4 regions of the Streptomyces sp. NPDC007084 genome follow, and region 2 is predicted to be linked to each of the others. Evidence: riboswitches for the same ligand, from Rfam matches in the RefSeq annotation. Region 2 holds a riboswitch; each other region holds the start of a gene.
The links. A riboswitch is a leader RNA that binds a small molecule or an ion and turns the genes downstream of it on or off. The one in region 2 is predicted to bind thiamine pyrophosphate.

Region 1 (3,797 bases), on a different contig from region 2:
CCACGGCGTACGGCGATGAGCTGGCCGTCCTTGACCAGCTGCCGGACACGCGTCACCTCGACGCCGAACTGCTCGGCGATGTCGGGGAGGGTGAGCCACTCGGGGACGAGAGCATCGATCTTTGCGTCAATCTCGGTCACGGGACAAGCCTGCCATCTTGGACCGACAGTCGGAAGCCACGGGCGTCCGACCTGGGGAGACGGACGCCCGCGGGACCTAGAGGGTGGCCGTCTTCAGCGGCCTCGACGGGTCCGCGAGCAGCAGCGGGTCCATGCCCGCGCCCGCCTCGATGAGCCGGCGGCCCTGGGCGAGATCCCTCGGGCGGCCCACGGCCAGGAGGGCGACCAGGCGTGTCTCGCGCAGCCAGCACACCGACCAGGAGCTGCCCGCGGGATCGCCGCGCCAGACCAGGGTGTCGGCGGGCGTGTGGTGGCCGACGTACTGCACGAAGCGGCCGAACTGCTCGGACCAGAAGTACGGCACCGGGTCGTAGGCGGCGGGCGCCTGTCCGACGATGTTCGCGGCGACCGTGCGGGGGCCCTGGAGGGCGTTGTCCCAGTGGTGGACGAGGAGGCGGTCCTCGTAGCGGCCGGAGGGGAAGGAGGCGCAGTCGCCGACGGCGTAGACGTCCGGCAGGGAGGTGCGCAGGTGGTCGTCGGCGAGGATCTCGCGGTCGGCGCCGAGGGCGATGCCGGAGCCGGCGATCCAGTCGGTCGCGGGCCGCGCGCCGATGCCGACGACCACCGCGCCGGCCGGGACCCGGGAGCCGTCGTCCAGGACGACGGCGCCGTCCTCGACGCGCTCCACGCGCGTGCGCGTGCGCAGGGTGGCGCCGCTGTCGGCGTACCAGGCGGCCATCGGGGCGGCCACCTCGGCGGGCAGCGCGGCGGCGAGCGGCCGGTCGGCGGCCTCGACGACGGTCACCGCGCAGCCCGCCTCGCGCGCGGCGGTGGCGAACTCGGCGCCGATCCAGCCGGCGCCGACGACCACGATGTCGTGCTGCGCGAGGAGCACGGGCCGCAGCCGGTCGGCGTCGTCCAGGGTGCGCAGCAGGTGCACGCCGGGCACGCCCTCGGCGCCGGGCAGCCGGATCGGTTCGGCGCCGGTGGCGACGACCAGGACGTCGTACGGGACGGGCCCGGCGGCGGTGTCGAGTTCGTGGTCCCCGGCGCGCAGGCCGAGCGCCTCAAGGCCGAGCCGCAGTTCGATGTCCAGGGCCGTGAAGTCGACGTCGAAGGCGGAGCCCTCGGCCTTGCCGAGCAGGACGGCCTTGGACAGCGGTGGCCGGTCGTAGGGCTGATGGGGCTCCGCGCCGATCAGCGTGACGGTGCCCGTGAAGCCCTGTTCGCGCAGGGCGACCGCGGTCTGCACCCCGGCCATGCCCGCGCCCACCACGACGGCCCGCCGCGCGGTGGACCCCTGTGCCTTCGCCTGCGTCTGCTCGCTCACCTGATCACCATAGACACCTGACAAACCGTCAGTCAGCGGACGTGCTCGGTGATCTGCTGCACAGCCGCGGGGTCGGGCCGTGCGCGGCCACCCCGGCACCCCGCGTCCGTCCCCGGCTCCCCGGGGGCGGGTGCGTCGGCGGAGGCTCCCTTACGGGCCGCTGTGGGGGCGGGCTAGGGTGGCGACCGTAAAGCACTCGCGGGAGCCCGGACGCACCGGGCTGAGAGGGAGGCTGGGCGGCCTCCGACCGTACGAACCTGATCCGGGTCATGCCGGCGAAGGGAGGGGCTGGACGCCCATGTCGCCTACACGTCCGTCCGACGTCCTCGTCATCGGGGGCGGGATCATCGGCCTGGTCACCGCCTGGCGGGCCGCGCAGCGCGGGTTCACCACCACGCTCGTCGACCCCGAGCCCGGTGGCGGGGCCGCGCAGGTCGCGGCCGGGATGCTCGCGGCCGTCACCGAGCTGCACTACGGCGAGGAGACCCTGCTCGGCCTCAACCTCGCCTCCGCGCGCCGCTATCCGGACTTCGTGGCCGAACTCACCGAGGCGGCCGGCCACGACCTGGGCTATCGCCGGTGCGGCACGCTGGCCGTCGCGCTGGACGCCGACGACCGCGCCCATCTGCGGGAACTGCACGCGCTGCAGAGCCGTTCGGGACTCGAGTCGCAGTGGCTGACCGGCCGGGAGTGCCGCCGTCTGGAGCCGATGCTGGCCCCCGGCGTGCGCGGCGGCCTGCGGGTCGACGGCGACCACCAGATCGACCCCCGGCGCCTGGCCGCCGCCCTGGTCACGGCGTGCGAGCGGGCCGGGGTGAGCGTCCACCGGAGCTGGGCGCAGCGCCTGACCGTCGTACGGGACCGGGCCACCGGTGTGGTCACGGCGGACGGCACCGGACTCGGCGCGGGCCAGGTGGTGCTGGCCGGGGGCAGCCTCAGCGGGCGGCTCGCGGGCGTCCCCGACGAGGTCCTGCCGCCGGTGCGCCCGGTGAAGGGACAGGTGCTGCGGCTGACCGTGCCGAAGCGGTACGCGCCGTTCCTGAGCCGCACGGTGCGGGCCGTGGTGCGCGGCGGCCACCTTTACCTGGTGCCCCGCGAGAACGGCGAACTCGTCGTCGGCGCGACCAGCGAGGAGCTGGGCTGGGACACCACGGTGACGGCGGGCGGCGTGTACGAGCTGCTGCGCGACGCGCACGAGCTGGTGCCCGGCATCACCGAGCTGCCGCTCACCGAGACCCGCGCGGGACTGCGCCCCGGTTCGCCCGACAATGCCCCGCTGCTCGGCCCGACCGCCCTGGACGGGCTGCTGCTGGCCACCGGCCACTTCCGCAACGGCGTGCTCCTCACCCCGGTCACCGGCGACGCCATGGCGCATGTCCTGACCACCGGCGAACTGCCCGAGGAAGCCCGCCCCTTCTCCCCCAGGCGGTTCGCCGCCACCGCCCGCACGGAGCAGCCCGTATGAACATCGTCGTCAACGGAGAGCGGAAGGCGATCGCCGCCGGTACCGCTCTCGGCACCCTCGTCGCGGCCCTCACCCCGGCTCCCTCCGGGGTGGCCGCCGCGCTGAACGAGACCGTCGTCCCGCGCGGTCAGTGGGCGTCCACCCCGCTGGCCGAGGGCGACCGCGTCGAGGTCCTCACCGCCGTACAAGGAGGCTGACCATGGCCGACGACCCCTTCGTCCTCGGGGGGACGACCTACACCTCCCGGCTGATCATGGGCACGGGCGGGGCGCCCAGTCTCGACACCCTGGAGCGCTCCCTGGTGGCGTCCGGCACGGAGCTGACGACGGTCGCGATGCGGCGGGTGAACGCGTCGGTGCACGGCTCGGTGCTGTCGGTGCTCGACCGCCTCGGCATCCGGGTGCTGCCGAACACGGCCGGCTGCTACACCGCCGGCGAGGCCGTCCTGACGGCCCGGCTCGCCCGCGAGGCGCTCGGCACCGACCTGGTCAAGCTGGAGGTCATCGCCGACGAGCGCACCCTGCTGCCCGACCCGGTCGAGCTGCTGGACGCCGCCGAGACCCTGGTGGACGACGGCTTCACCGTGCTGCCGTACACGAACGACGACCCGGTCCTCGCCCGCAAGCTGGAGGACGTCGGCTGCGCGGCCGTCATGCCGCTCGGCTCGCCCATCGGCTCGGGGCTCGGCATCCGCAACCCGCACAACTTCCAGCTCATCGTGGAGCACGCGCGCGTGCCGGTGATCCTGGACGCCGGGGCCGGTACGGCGTCGGACGCGGCCCTGGCGATGGAGCTGGGCTGCGCGGGGGTGATGCTCGCCTCGGCGGTGACCCGGGCGCAGGAGCCGGTGCTGATGGCGGAGGCCATGCGGCACGCGGTGGAG
Region 2 (3,797 bases):
GGCGGATCAGTCCGGCCTCGCGCAGCTCGGCGAGGGCTCCGAAGTGCTCGGCGATGGAGTCCTGCCGCATGCGGCGCAGGTACACCAGGTCCAGGTGGTCGCGGCCGAGCTGGCGCAGGTTCTCCTCGACGTGGGCGCGCAGTTGGTCGGGGCGGGCCGCGGTGCCCCACTCCCCCGCGTAGTCCCGGAAGGGGCCGACCTTGGTGGCGATGACCAGGTCGTCGCCGTACGGGGCGAGGGCGGTGTTGATCAGTTCGTTCGCGGAGCGCAGCGTGGAGAAGTAGAAGGCGGCGGTGTCGATGTGGTCGACGCCCAGTTCAACCGCCGTCCGCAGCACGGCGATCGAGCGGTCGCGGTCGCTCGGCGTCCCGTGGTGGAAGGCGGCGCTGCCGGTCAGCCGCATCGCGCCGAAGCCGACGCGGTTGACGGTGAGATCGCCCAGTGTCCAGGTGCCCGCGGCGGCGGCGGTGATCGTTTCTGCGGTCATCGCGGCAGTCTCGCACACACCCCGGAGGGGGTTCAGGGGGTGCCGGGGCGGGCGATCCGCGCGGCGAAGGCGGCGATGTCGGCGACCACGCGTTCGGGCTGTTCCCAGTGGACGGGGTGGCCGGTGTTCTCGTAGGCGAGGAAGTCGGCTCCGTGCACCGCGTCCAGGAGGGTCTGCTGGTCGTCGCGGGTCAGGAAGCGGTCCTGTTCGCCCCAGATGACGAGGGTGGGGACCAGGATGCCGGCGAGGGTGGCGCCGAGATCGGCGTCGAGGAGACCGCGGCCGGTCTCCCGCCAGACGTGGGCGGGGACCTTGAGGCCTTCCTCGACCATCGTCTCGACGAAGCCCCGGGCGAGCGGAGTTGTCGTGCTCCCGGTGACGAACTCCTCGACGAACGCGCGGGGTACGGGATCGGTGAGGCCGTCGAGGGTCTGCCGCCAGGTGTCGGGCACGGGCTTGTCCGCGAGGGTTCCGGGGACGCCGAGCAGGACGAGTCCGGCGATGCGGTCGGGGTGGCTGCCCGCGACGAGGCGGGCGGGGATGCCGCCGGTGGACGCTCCCGCCAGTACGGCGCGCGGGATCTCGGCCGCGTCGAGGAAGGCGACCAGGTCGGCGGCGAAGTCGTCCGGGGTGTAGCCGTCCGGCGGGTGTTCGGCGTCGCCGTGGCCGCGCTGGGTGGGCGCGTACCCGTGCAGGGCGGGCGGAAGGCGGCGGAGCAGCGGCTCGAAGGACCACCAGGAGTCGGCCAGCCCGTGCACGAACACGACGGGCGTGCCGCTGGGGTAGCCGGCCTCGGCGTACGGAAGGGTCAGGCCCTCGCGCACCCGCGCGGACTTCAGGGAGATCACGGTCACGGCGCACTGCCTCCTTCCGCCCGGCCACCCGGGTCCGGGAACCCGGGAACGGAGAGCGGGCGGCGATCACCTCCGACACTACCGAGGGGCGGCGCGCCGCGCGCTGCGGGTGACCCGGCCGGGTGGGGGCCCTCGGGGATCGCCCGGCGGGTGAGGAGGAGGCGTCGAGCGGGCGGGGAGGAGCGACGAGCCCGGGTCCGCCATACAGACGAGCCCGGGTCCGCGATACAGGAGAAGCGATGAGCGCAGGTCCGCCGTACACAGGAGCGCGGGGATGGGGTTAGTGTGTCCGTCGTACCGGACACGGGGTGCCCCCTTCGAGGGCTGAGATCACACCCGTCGAACCTGAACCAGTTCGTACTGGCGGAGGGATGTCTTCCATGCCGATGGCGCATGTTTCCGACGGGCTGCCCGTCGACGGCCGGCCTGCCGTCTTCGACGGCTCCATGCCCGCCGCACCCGGCGATCTGCGGGTGGAGGGGCACGGCATCGAGCCGGTCCCCGAGAGCAACCGGTACGGCGGGCCCTCACGCCTGTTCACCGTGTGGTTCGCGCCGAACCTGACGATGACCGGGGTGTTCACCGGCACCATCGGCGTCGCGCTCGGCCTCGACTTCACCACCGCCCTCGTCGCGGTCGTCGTCGGGACGGTGCTCGGGGCGCTGCCGACCGCCTATCTCGGCACCTGGGGCGGCCTCACCGGGACCGGCCAACTCCCCCTCTCCCGGCTCGCGTTCGGCCGGGCGGTGGCGCTGCCGGGGCTGCTCCAGTGGCTGTCGTCGGTGGCCTGGGACGCGCTGATCGGGCTGTTCGGCGGGGACGCGCTGGCGCGGCTGTGCGGGTGGCCGTTCTGGGTCGGGGTGCTCGTGATGATGGCCGCGCAGGGGGCGCTCGGTGTCCTCGGCTACGAGGCCATCCACCGGCTCCAGATCGTCATGACCTTCGTGCTCGCCGTCGCGTTCGCCGTGATCGCCTGGCGGATGCTCGACGGGGTCCACCCCGCCGCGACGGGTTCCGCGGCCGGCTCGGACCGGGCGGGCGCCTTCGTGCTCACCAGCACCATCGCGCTCAGCCTCTCGCTGTCCTGGGCTCCGTACGCCAGTGACTTCAGCCGCTATCTGCCGCGCACCACCTCGCGTCCGCGGATGTTCTGGTGCACGCTGCTCGGCCTCGTCGTGTCGTTCGTCGCCGTGCAGGTCCTCGGGCTGTGGGGCGCGTCCGTGCTGACCGACCAGACGGCGGCTGGCGTAGAGGAGTTGCTCGGCGGCGGAGCGGCGGGCGCGTTCGGGCTGCTCGCCGTGGCGCTGGCGGCGGTGTGCAGCAACGCGATGAACGACTACAGCGGTTCGCTCGCGTTGCAGACCGTGGGCGTGCGCGTCCCGCGTCCGGTGGCCGCGGCCCTGGCCGCGGTGCTCGGTTTCCCGCTCGTGCTGTGGATGCACGCGGCCGACACCACGGCCCGCTTCCAGAACGTCCTGCTGTTCGTGGGCTATTGGATTCCCGGGTTCGTCGCGATCGTCGTCGTGGACTGGTTCGCGCGGGCCCGTGCCCGCGCCGGCGCGCCCGTCGACCTCGCTGTCGAGGCCGCCCGCCCGTTCCCGGCGTGGCCGTCCCTGCTGGCGTTCGTCGCGGCGTTCGGCGCGGCCGTCCCGTTCATGGACACCGGCCTGTACGTGGGTCCGGTGGCCGACGCCCTGCACGGCGCCGACCTGTCCTACTACGTGGCGTTCCTCGTCGCCCTCGCCCTCTACGCACCCCTGCGACTGGGCCGCCGCCGGGCCTAGACGCGCCGGCCGCAGGCCGCGCCGCCCCACCGGCCGCATGTCCTGCCGCTTCGGCGCTTCACCGTTCCGCCGCATCACCGCTCCGAGGACCGCCGAGCCCGTTGCCGTACTCCGAGAGGAACTTCAGGTATGACCCCGCCGCCCCGTGTCCTGACGATCGCCGGTTCCGATTCCGGTGGAGGCGCCGGGATCCAGGCCGACTTGAAGACGATGCTGGCGCTCGGCGCCCACGGGATGAGCGTGCTCACCGCGGTGACCGCGCAGAACTCCGTGGGGGTGCAAGGGGCTTGGGAGCTGCCGGAGGAGGCGGTGCGGGCCCAGTACCGCAGTGTCGTGGACGACATCGGTGTGCGGGCCGTGAAGACCGGCATGCTGTCGTCGCCCGCGCTCGTCACTACGGTCGCCGAACTCCTGGCGGACGTGGGCGCGCCGGTCGTCGTGGACCCGGTCAGCGTCTCCAAGCACGGGGACCGGCTGCTGGCCGACGACGCGCTCGACGCCGTACGGACCCGGCTGTTGCCGCGGGCGACCGTGGCCACCCCCAATCTCGACGAGGTCGCCCAGCTCACCGGCGTGAAGGTGACGGACGAGGAGGGCATGCGGCGGGCCGCCGACCGGCTGCTCGCCCACGGCCCGCGTTGGGTGCTGGTCAAAGGCGGCCATCTGCCGGGG
Region 3 (3,797 bases), on a different contig from region 2:
CAGGACGAGCGTGTTGACCACGGACGCGATGTGGTCGCGGCCGATCCGGATGCCCGCGCGGTACAGGCCCCGCCAGCCCATCGACGGGTTGGCCTCGTGCAGTTCCCAGACCGCGGACGTCTGCGTCACCGTCACGTCGTCGAGGACGCCGAGCGAGCCGATGATGACTCCGGCCAGCAGCAGGCCGCTCATGTCGATGGACGGGTACAAGCCGTGGATCAGGCCGGTGTTGTCGTCCGTGTTGCCGGTCAGCACGGCCCAGTCGATGAAGACCGAGCCCAGGATGCCGATCAGCAGCAGGGAGAGCAGGGTGCCGACCACGGCCACGGATGTCCGGGCCGACAGGCCATGGCACATGTAGAGCGCGATCAGCATGATCGCGCTGGACCCCACGACCGCCACGATCAAGGGGTTCGACCCTTGCAGGATCGCGGGCAGGATGAAGAAGTTCAGGATCATGAAGCTGATGGCCAGGGCGATCAGCGCCATCACACCGCGCATCCGGCCCACCACCACGACGACCAGGGCGAACAGGGCCGCGAGAAGCGTCAGCGGCAGCCTGCGGTTCGCGTCCGCCACGGAGTACTGGAGTTCCCTGGGCGCGGAGGGCTCGTACGCGACGATGACCTTCTCGCCCTGGTGCAACTGCCGTGACTGGTCCGGCTGGACGATCTCCGTGAACGTACGGCCCTTGTCCTTGCCGGTGTCGATCCGGATGGTGGCGCGCTTGCACTCCCCGGTCGCCTGTTGCTGGGCGGAGGAGCCCTCGGCTGTGGAGGTGTCGCCCGTCGGCGTCTCCCCCGAGGCGTTGACGGACTTGCAGTCCACCTCGACGATCTTGGTGACCGTCGCGTTCTGCGTCTGCCGGTCGAAGCCGACACCGGTGCGCTCGTGAGCCGGAGCGCCACCGGGCCACAGCACGACGAGTCCCACGGCGACCGCGGCGGCGAAGGGGATCAGTACGGCGGCGATGACCTTGCGCAGATGCTTCGAGACGGGCGCCACCGGGCCGTGGCTGTGACTGTGCGAGTGCCCGTGCCCACCGCCGGGTCCCTGCCCGTGCCCGTCGCCTCCGCCCGGACCCTGCCCGTGCCCGTGTCCTCCGCCCGGTCCGTGTCCCTGTCCTTCGTCCGGACTGTGTCCGCCGCCCTGCCCGTGACCGCCAACCTGCCCGTGACCGTCGCCCGGACCGTGCCCGTGCCCACCGCGGTAGCCCGGCCCGTGTCCCGCGCCCGGCTCCTGACCGCGGCTCCTGCCCGGATCGTCTCCGGGGCTTGCACCTGAGCCGTGCTCGTGACCGGCGCCTGATCCCGGTCCATCGTCCCAAGCTTGGCCGTAGCCCTCACCGGAGCCGTAGCCGGCGCCGGGCCCGGGTCCGTTGCCGGGCCCCCGTCCGCGGCCGTCGTCGAAGCCCGGGCGGCGCGGTGGCTCGGACGGGGGGAACGAGGGCTGCCGGTTCGTCGTCACCGACCGATCATCGCAAGAACGGCAAGGGCCCCCTGTTCACCGCGCCAGATATGACGCTAGCGTGGAGTCACCTTTGCACACGCGGGAGCTCGGAGCACCGGGCTGAGAGGGCGCTGACCTCCGTCTTCGCGATGTTTCACATGAAACATCGGTGAACGGAAGCCGCTGCGTCGACCGCCGAACCTGTTACCGGGTAATGCCGGCGTAGGGAGTAGGTCTCATGACCAACAAGGACGTACGCACGCCTGCCTCCAGCCAGACGGGCGGCGCTTCTTCGCCGTCCCCGGACGATGAGGCCGGGAAGTCCATCGGCTGGCACAAGGCGTACGTCGGGGGGACGCGTCCCGATCTGCGCGTGCCGGTCCGTCAGGTGCACCTGACCAACGGGCAGTCCGTGACGCTGTACGACACCTCCGGCCCGTACACCGATCCGAGTGTCGACACCGATGTACGCAGGGGCCTGGCGCCGCTGCGCGAGAACTGGATCATCGCTCGCGGCGACACCGAGGAGTACGCGGGCCGGCCCGTGCGCCCCGAGGACGACGGGATCAAGCACACCTCTCCGCGCGGCGGACTGCGCAATCTCGACGCGGTCTTCCCCGGCCGGCCGCGCCAGCCGCGCCGGGGACGTTCGGGGCAGGCGGTCACCCAGCTCGCCTACGCGCGCCGTGGCGAGATCACCCCCGAGATGGAGTTCGTCGCCGTCCGCGAGAACGTCGAACCCGAGGTCGTACGCGAGGAGATCGCCGCCGGCCGGGCGGTGCTGCCGGCGAACGTCAACCACCCCGAGATCGAGCCGATGATCATCGGCAAGCGGTTCCTGGTGAAGGTGAACGCCAACATCGGTAATTCCGCCGTCACTTCCTCCATCGAGGAAGAGGTCGAGAAGATGACCTGGGCGACCCGCTGGGGCGCCGACACTGTCATGGACCTGTCTACGGGACGGAACATCCACACCACCCGCGAGTGGGTGCTGCGCAACTCCCCCGTCCCCATCGGAACCGTGCCGCTCTACCAGGCGTTGGAGAAGGTCGACGGCCGTGCCGAGGAACTCACCTGGGAGATCTACAAGGACACGGTCATCGAGCAGGCCGAACAGGGCGTGGACTACATGACGGTCCACGCGGGCGTCCGCCTCGCCTATGTGCCGCTCACCGCGAACCGCAAGACGGGCATCGTCTCGCGCGGCGGCTCGATCATGGCGGCCTGGTGCCTCGCCCACCACAAGGAGTCGTTCCTCTACGAGAACTTCGAGGAACTCTGCGAGATCCTCGCCGCGTACGACGTCACGTACTCGCTCGGCGACGGTCTGCGGCCCGGCTCCATCGCGGACGCCAACGACGCGGCACAGTTCGCGGAGTTGAGGACGCTCGGGGAACTCAACACGATCGCGAAGCGTTTCCATGTACAGACGATGATCGAAGGCCCGGGACATGTCCCGATGCACAAGATCAAGGAGAACATCGACCTTCAGCAGGAGATCTGTGATGAAGCTCCGTTCTATACGCTCGGCCCGCTGACCACCGACGTCGCGCCCGCGTACGACCACATCACCTCGGGTATCGGCGCAGCCATGATCGCCTGGTGGGGCACCGCGATGCTCTGCTACGTGACACCCAAGGAGCACCTGGGTCTCCCTAACCGTGACGACGTCAAGACCGGCGTCATCACCTACAAGATCGCAGCCCACGCGGCCGATCTCGCCAAGGGGCACCCCGGTGCGCAGGACTGGGACGACGCGCTGTCCGACGCCCGCTTCGAGTTCCGGTGGGAGGACCAGTTCAACCTGGCTCTCGACCCGGACACGGCGCGGGAGTTCCACGACGAGACGCTGCCGGCCGAGCCGGCCAAGACGGCCCACTTCTGCTCCATGTGCGGACCGAAGTTCTGCTCGATGAAGATCAGCCAGAGCATCAACGAACGGTTCGGCGGGGACACGGCGGAAGGCGCTTCGGCGGCGGAGATCTCCGAAGGGATGCTCCAGAAGTCCCGGGAGTTCGCGGAGGCGGGCAACCGCGTCTATCTGCCGCTGGCGGACTGACCTGCTTCAGGAGGGCGCTCTCCGGGACGCCGTGCCCGGAGAGCGAGGCCTTCCTGACGCCGGCCGAGGAGTGGTACTTCGCCCGCACCGCCGAGAGGACGGGCCGGGGCGTCCTGCCGGTCGGCGGGCACTCCCGGCGGCGCTGACCCCCGGCCCGATGTCGCCACCCCCCCTGCACGACGACGCGGCCCCGATCAAAAGGGGACTGATCTGGAAGGAGAGCAACAGCACCGAGCGAGTGCGCGAGTTCGTCCAAGTGGCCGTGGACGCGACCGGGCGCCGGGAGACC
Region 4 (3,797 bases), on a different contig from region 2:
GGAACCCGGCGCTCTGGGCAACGAGCGGTCCCGCAAACGCGGCGCCCGGGTCATCCCATCGGATCTGCGACACTGGTTGGGTTATGCCGAAGCCCGGAGAACTCACCTTTGTCGCGCCGCGCGGAGCCAAGAAGCCGCCGCGGCACCTTGCCGATCTCACGCCCGCCGAGCGCAAAGAGGCGGTTGCCGCGATCGGTGAGAAGCCGTTTCGCGCCAAGCAGCTCTCGCAGCACTACTTCGCCCGGTACGCGCACGACCCCGAGCAGTGGACGGACATCCCGGCCGCCTCGCGCGGCAAGCTCCAGGAGGCGCTGCTTCCCGAGCTGATGTCGGTCGTCCGGCATCTGTCGACCGACCAGGACACCACCCGCAAGACCCTGTGGCGGCTCTTCGACGGCACGCTCGTCGAGTCCGTGCTGATGCGCTACCCGGACCGGGTCACCATGTGCATCAGCTCGCAAGCGGGCTGCGGGATGAACTGCCCGTTCTGCGCCACCGGGCAGGCGGGCCTCGACCGGAACCTGTCGACCGGCGAGATCGTGCACCAGATCGTGGACGGGATGCGGGCGCTGCGGGACGGCGAGATCCCCGGTGGCCCGGCCCGGCTGAGCAACATCGTCTTCATGGGGATGGGCGAGCCGCTCGCCAACTACAAGCGGGTGGTCGGCGCGATCCGCGCCCTCACCGACCCCGAGCCGGACGGCCTCGGCCTCTCGCAGCGCGGGATCACCGTCTCGACGGTCGGCCTCGTGCCCGCCATCAACCGGTTCGCCGACGAGGGCTTCAAGTGCCGTCTCGCGATCTCGCTGCACGCCCCGGACGACGAGCTGCGCGACACCCTCGTCCCCGTGAACACGCGGTGGAAGGTGCGCGAGGTGCTGGACGCCGGATGGGAGTACGCCGCGAAGTCCGGGCGGCGCCTGTCCATCGAGTACGCGCTCATCCGGGACATCAACGACCAGGCCTGGCGCGGTGACCGGCTCGGCCGGATGCTCAAGGGCAAGCCGGTGCACGTCAACCTCATCCCGTTGAACCCGACGCCGGGCTCGAAGTGGACCGCCTCGCGGCCCGAGGACGAGAAGGCGTTCGTCGAGGCGATCGCCGCCCACGGTGTGCCGGTGACCGTCCGGGACACCCGGGGCCAGGAGATCGACGGAGCGTGCGGACAGCTCGCCGCGACCGAGCGGTAGCCACCGGGCCCTGGTCTCCCGGTGGTGGTCCCCGGCGGTGGCCTCCCGGTGGTGGTCACCCCGTGAGCGGTGGCCACCGGCACCGGTCGCCGGGCGGTGCGTGTCGAGCGGTAGTCTGAGACGCGTTCGTAGAACCATCGCAGTCATCGCAGTCATCACATCTTCATATTCCGACAGGGGAGCGCCACAGCGCTGAGAGTGCGGGACAGACCGCAGACCCTCTGAACCTCGCCCAGGTCATTCTGGGTAGGAAGTTCGGTCATCACTCAAGCTGTTGCGCCCTGCCCGGGAACTGTCAGAGGTCCCGGGCAGGGCCGCGTCTCTTCCTGGTCAGCCAGGAGGAATCCAGTGAGCACCACCAGCAAGCGGTTCGCGGCCACGGCCGTCGGACTGAGCCTCGTCACCCTGCCCGTCCTGTCGGCGTGCGGCTCCTCCGACGCCGGCGCCGCGGGCTCGGGCGGCTCGAAGACCGTCACGCTCGTCACCCACGACTCGTGGGCGGTGTCCAAGAACGTGCTCAAGGACTTCGAGAAGCGGTCCGGGTACCGCGTCCGCGTCCTCAGGGACGGCGACGCCGGGCAGGCCGTCAACAAGGCGATCCTGACCAAGGACAACCCCCAGGGCGACGTCTTCTTCGGCGTCGACAACACCCTGCTGAGCCGGGCCCTCGACAACGGGCTCTTCCAGTCCTACGAGGCCAAGGGCTCCGACGCGATCGACGCCCGCTACCGCGTCGACCAGGCCAGGCACCGGGTCACGCCCATCGACTCCGGCGACATCTGCGTCAACTACGACAAGGCGTACTTCAGCAAGCACAAGCTCGCGCCGCCGACGTCGTACGACGATCTGGTCAAGCCCGCCTACAAGAACCTCCTCGTCACCGAGAACGCCTCGACCTCCTCGCCCGGCCTCGGCTTCCTGCTCGGCACCGCCGCGAAGTACGGCGACGACCAGTGGCAGGGCTACTGGAAGAAGCTCAAGGCCAACGGTGTGAAGGTGGTGGACGGCTGGGAGCAGGCCTACAACGACGAGTTCTCCGGGTCCGCCGGCGGCAAGAAGGCCAAGGGCGACCGGCCCCTCGTCGTCTCCTACGCCTCCTCGCCGCCCGCCGAGGTCGTCTACGCCGACCCCAAGCCCGCCACCGCCCCGACCGGCGTCGTGGAGGGCACCTGCTTCCGCCAGGTCGAGTACGCGGGACTGCTGGACAACGCCGAGAACACCAAGGGCGGCAAGGCCCTGCTCGACTTCCTGCTCACCAAGGAGTTCCAGGAGGACATGCCGCTGAACATGTTCGTGTACCCCGTCACCGGCACCGCCCGGGTGCCGGCGGAGTTCACGAAGTTCGGCCCGCAGGCCAAGGACCCGCAGACCCTGGCCCCGGAGAAGATCGCCGCCGACCGCGACCAGTGGGTCAAGTCGTGGACCTCGCTCGTACTGAAGTAGACCGGGCGGCCCCGCGCGCCGCCCGCCGGCGGGGCGCGGCGCGGCTCGGCCTCATGGCCCTGCCCGTCGCGTTCTTCGGGGTGTTCTTCGCCTACCCCGTGGCCGCGATCGTCGCGCGTGGGCTGCACGCCGACGGCGGCTGGCGGTTCGCCCGGATCTGGGACGTGCTCGCCCAGCCCGACATCCGGCACGTGCTGTGGTTCACCACCTGGCAGGCGCTCGCCTCCACGGCGCTCACGCTGCTGATCGCGCTCCCCGGCGCGTATGTCTTCGCGCGCTTCGACTTCCCGGGCAGACAGTTCCTGCGGGCCGTGGTGACCGTGCCCTTCGTGCTGCCGACCGTCGTCGTCGGCACCGCGTTCCTCGCGCTCGTCGGCCGCGGCGGACTGCTGGACGAGCTGTGGGGCGTCCGCCTGGACACCACGGTGTGGGCGATCCTGCTCGCGCACGTCTTCTTCAACTACGCGGTCGTCGTACGGACCGTCGGCGGTCTCTGGTCGCAGCTCGACCCACGTCAGGAGGAGGCCGCGCGGATGCTCGGCGCCTCGCGGCTCGCGGCCTGGCGCAGGGTGACGCTGCCGGCGCTCGCCCCCGCCGTGGCCGCCGCCGCCCTCATGGTCTTCCTCTTCACCTTCACCTCCTTCGGTGTGGTGCAGATCCTCGGCGGCCCCACCTTCTCGACCCTGGAGGTCGAGATCTACCGGCAGACCTCCGAGATCTTCGACCTCGGCACGGCGGCCGTGCTGACGATCGTCCAGTTCGCGGCGGTCGGGGCGATCCTCGCCGTGCACGCGGCGACCGTCCGGCGCCGCGAGAGCGCGCTGCGGCTGGTGTCCCCGCAGACGACCGCGCGCCGGCCGCGCGGCGCCGGGCAGTGGGCGCTCCTCGCCGGGGTGCTGGCGAGCGTCGCGGTGCTCCTCGTGCTGCCCCTCGCCGTCCTCGTCCAGCGCTCCCTCGACGCCCCGGACTTCCGCTACTACCGCTCCTTGACCAGCGCCGACGGCGGCACCTTCCTGGTCGCCCCGATCGCCGCCATCGGCAACTCGCTTCAGTACGCGCTCGCCGCCACCGCGATCGCCGTGCTGATCGGCGGACTGGCGGCGGCGGCCCTGACCCGGCGGGCGGGCCGGCTCGTACGGGGCTTCGACGCGCTGCTGATGCTGC

Region 1: it holds a riboswitch for thiamine pyrophosphate, as region 2 does, so the genes downstream of both, thiO (glycine oxidase ThiO) here and AB0912_RS34845 (cytosine permease) in region 2, are expected to answer to the same signal.
Region 3: it holds a riboswitch for thiamine pyrophosphate, as region 2 does, so the genes downstream of both, thiC (phosphomethylpyrimidine synthase ThiC) here and AB0912_RS34845 (cytosine permease) in region 2, are expected to answer to the same signal.
Region 4: it holds a riboswitch for thiamine pyrophosphate, as region 2 does, so the genes downstream of both, AB0912_RS15050 (thiamine ABC transporter substrate-binding protein) here and AB0912_RS34845 (cytosine permease) in region 2, are expected to answer to the same signal.

What each region holds. Positions count from the first base shown of each region.
Region 1 is NZ_JBEYFY010000029.1:74,959-78,755, reverse strand. It holds gene AB0912_RS22790 (Rv2175c family DNA-binding protein) at 1-140, opposite strand, end outside; gene AB0912_RS22785 (FAD-dependent oxidoreductase) at 217-1,449, opposite strand; TPP riboswitch at 1,638-1,750, shown strand; gene thiO (glycine oxidase ThiO) at 1,748-2,914, shown strand; gene thiS (sulfur carrier protein ThiS) at 2,911-3,111, shown strand; gene AB0912_RS22770 (thiazole synthase) at 3,114-3,797, shown strand, end outside.
Region 2 is NZ_JBEYFY010000094.1:11,795-15,591, forward strand. It holds gene AB0912_RS34835 (aldo/keto reductase) at 1-487, opposite strand, end outside; gene AB0912_RS34840 (alpha/beta hydrolase) at 520-1,341, opposite strand; TPP riboswitch at 1,636-1,730, shown strand; gene AB0912_RS34845 (cytosine permease) at 1,722-3,125, shown strand; gene thiD (bifunctional hydroxymethylpyrimidine kinase/phosphomethylpyrimidine kinase) at 3,255-3,797, shown strand, end outside.
Region 3 is NZ_JBEYFY010000001.1:252,482-256,278, reverse strand. It holds gene AB0912_RS01215 (YibE/F family protein) at 1-1,467, opposite strand, end outside; TPP riboswitch at 1,539-1,695, shown strand; gene thiC (phosphomethylpyrimidine synthase ThiC) at 1,688-3,508, shown strand; gene AB0912_RS01205 (hypothetical protein) at 3,666-3,797, shown strand, end outside.
Region 4 is NZ_JBEYFY010000014.1:136,028-139,824, forward strand. It holds gene rlmN (23S rRNA (adenine(2503)-C(2))-methyltransferase RlmN) at 84-1,190, shown strand; TPP riboswitch at 1,356-1,461, shown strand; gene AB0912_RS15050 (thiamine ABC transporter substrate-binding protein) at 1,539-2,633, shown strand; gene AB0912_RS15055 (iron ABC transporter permease) at 2,609-3,797, shown strand, end outside.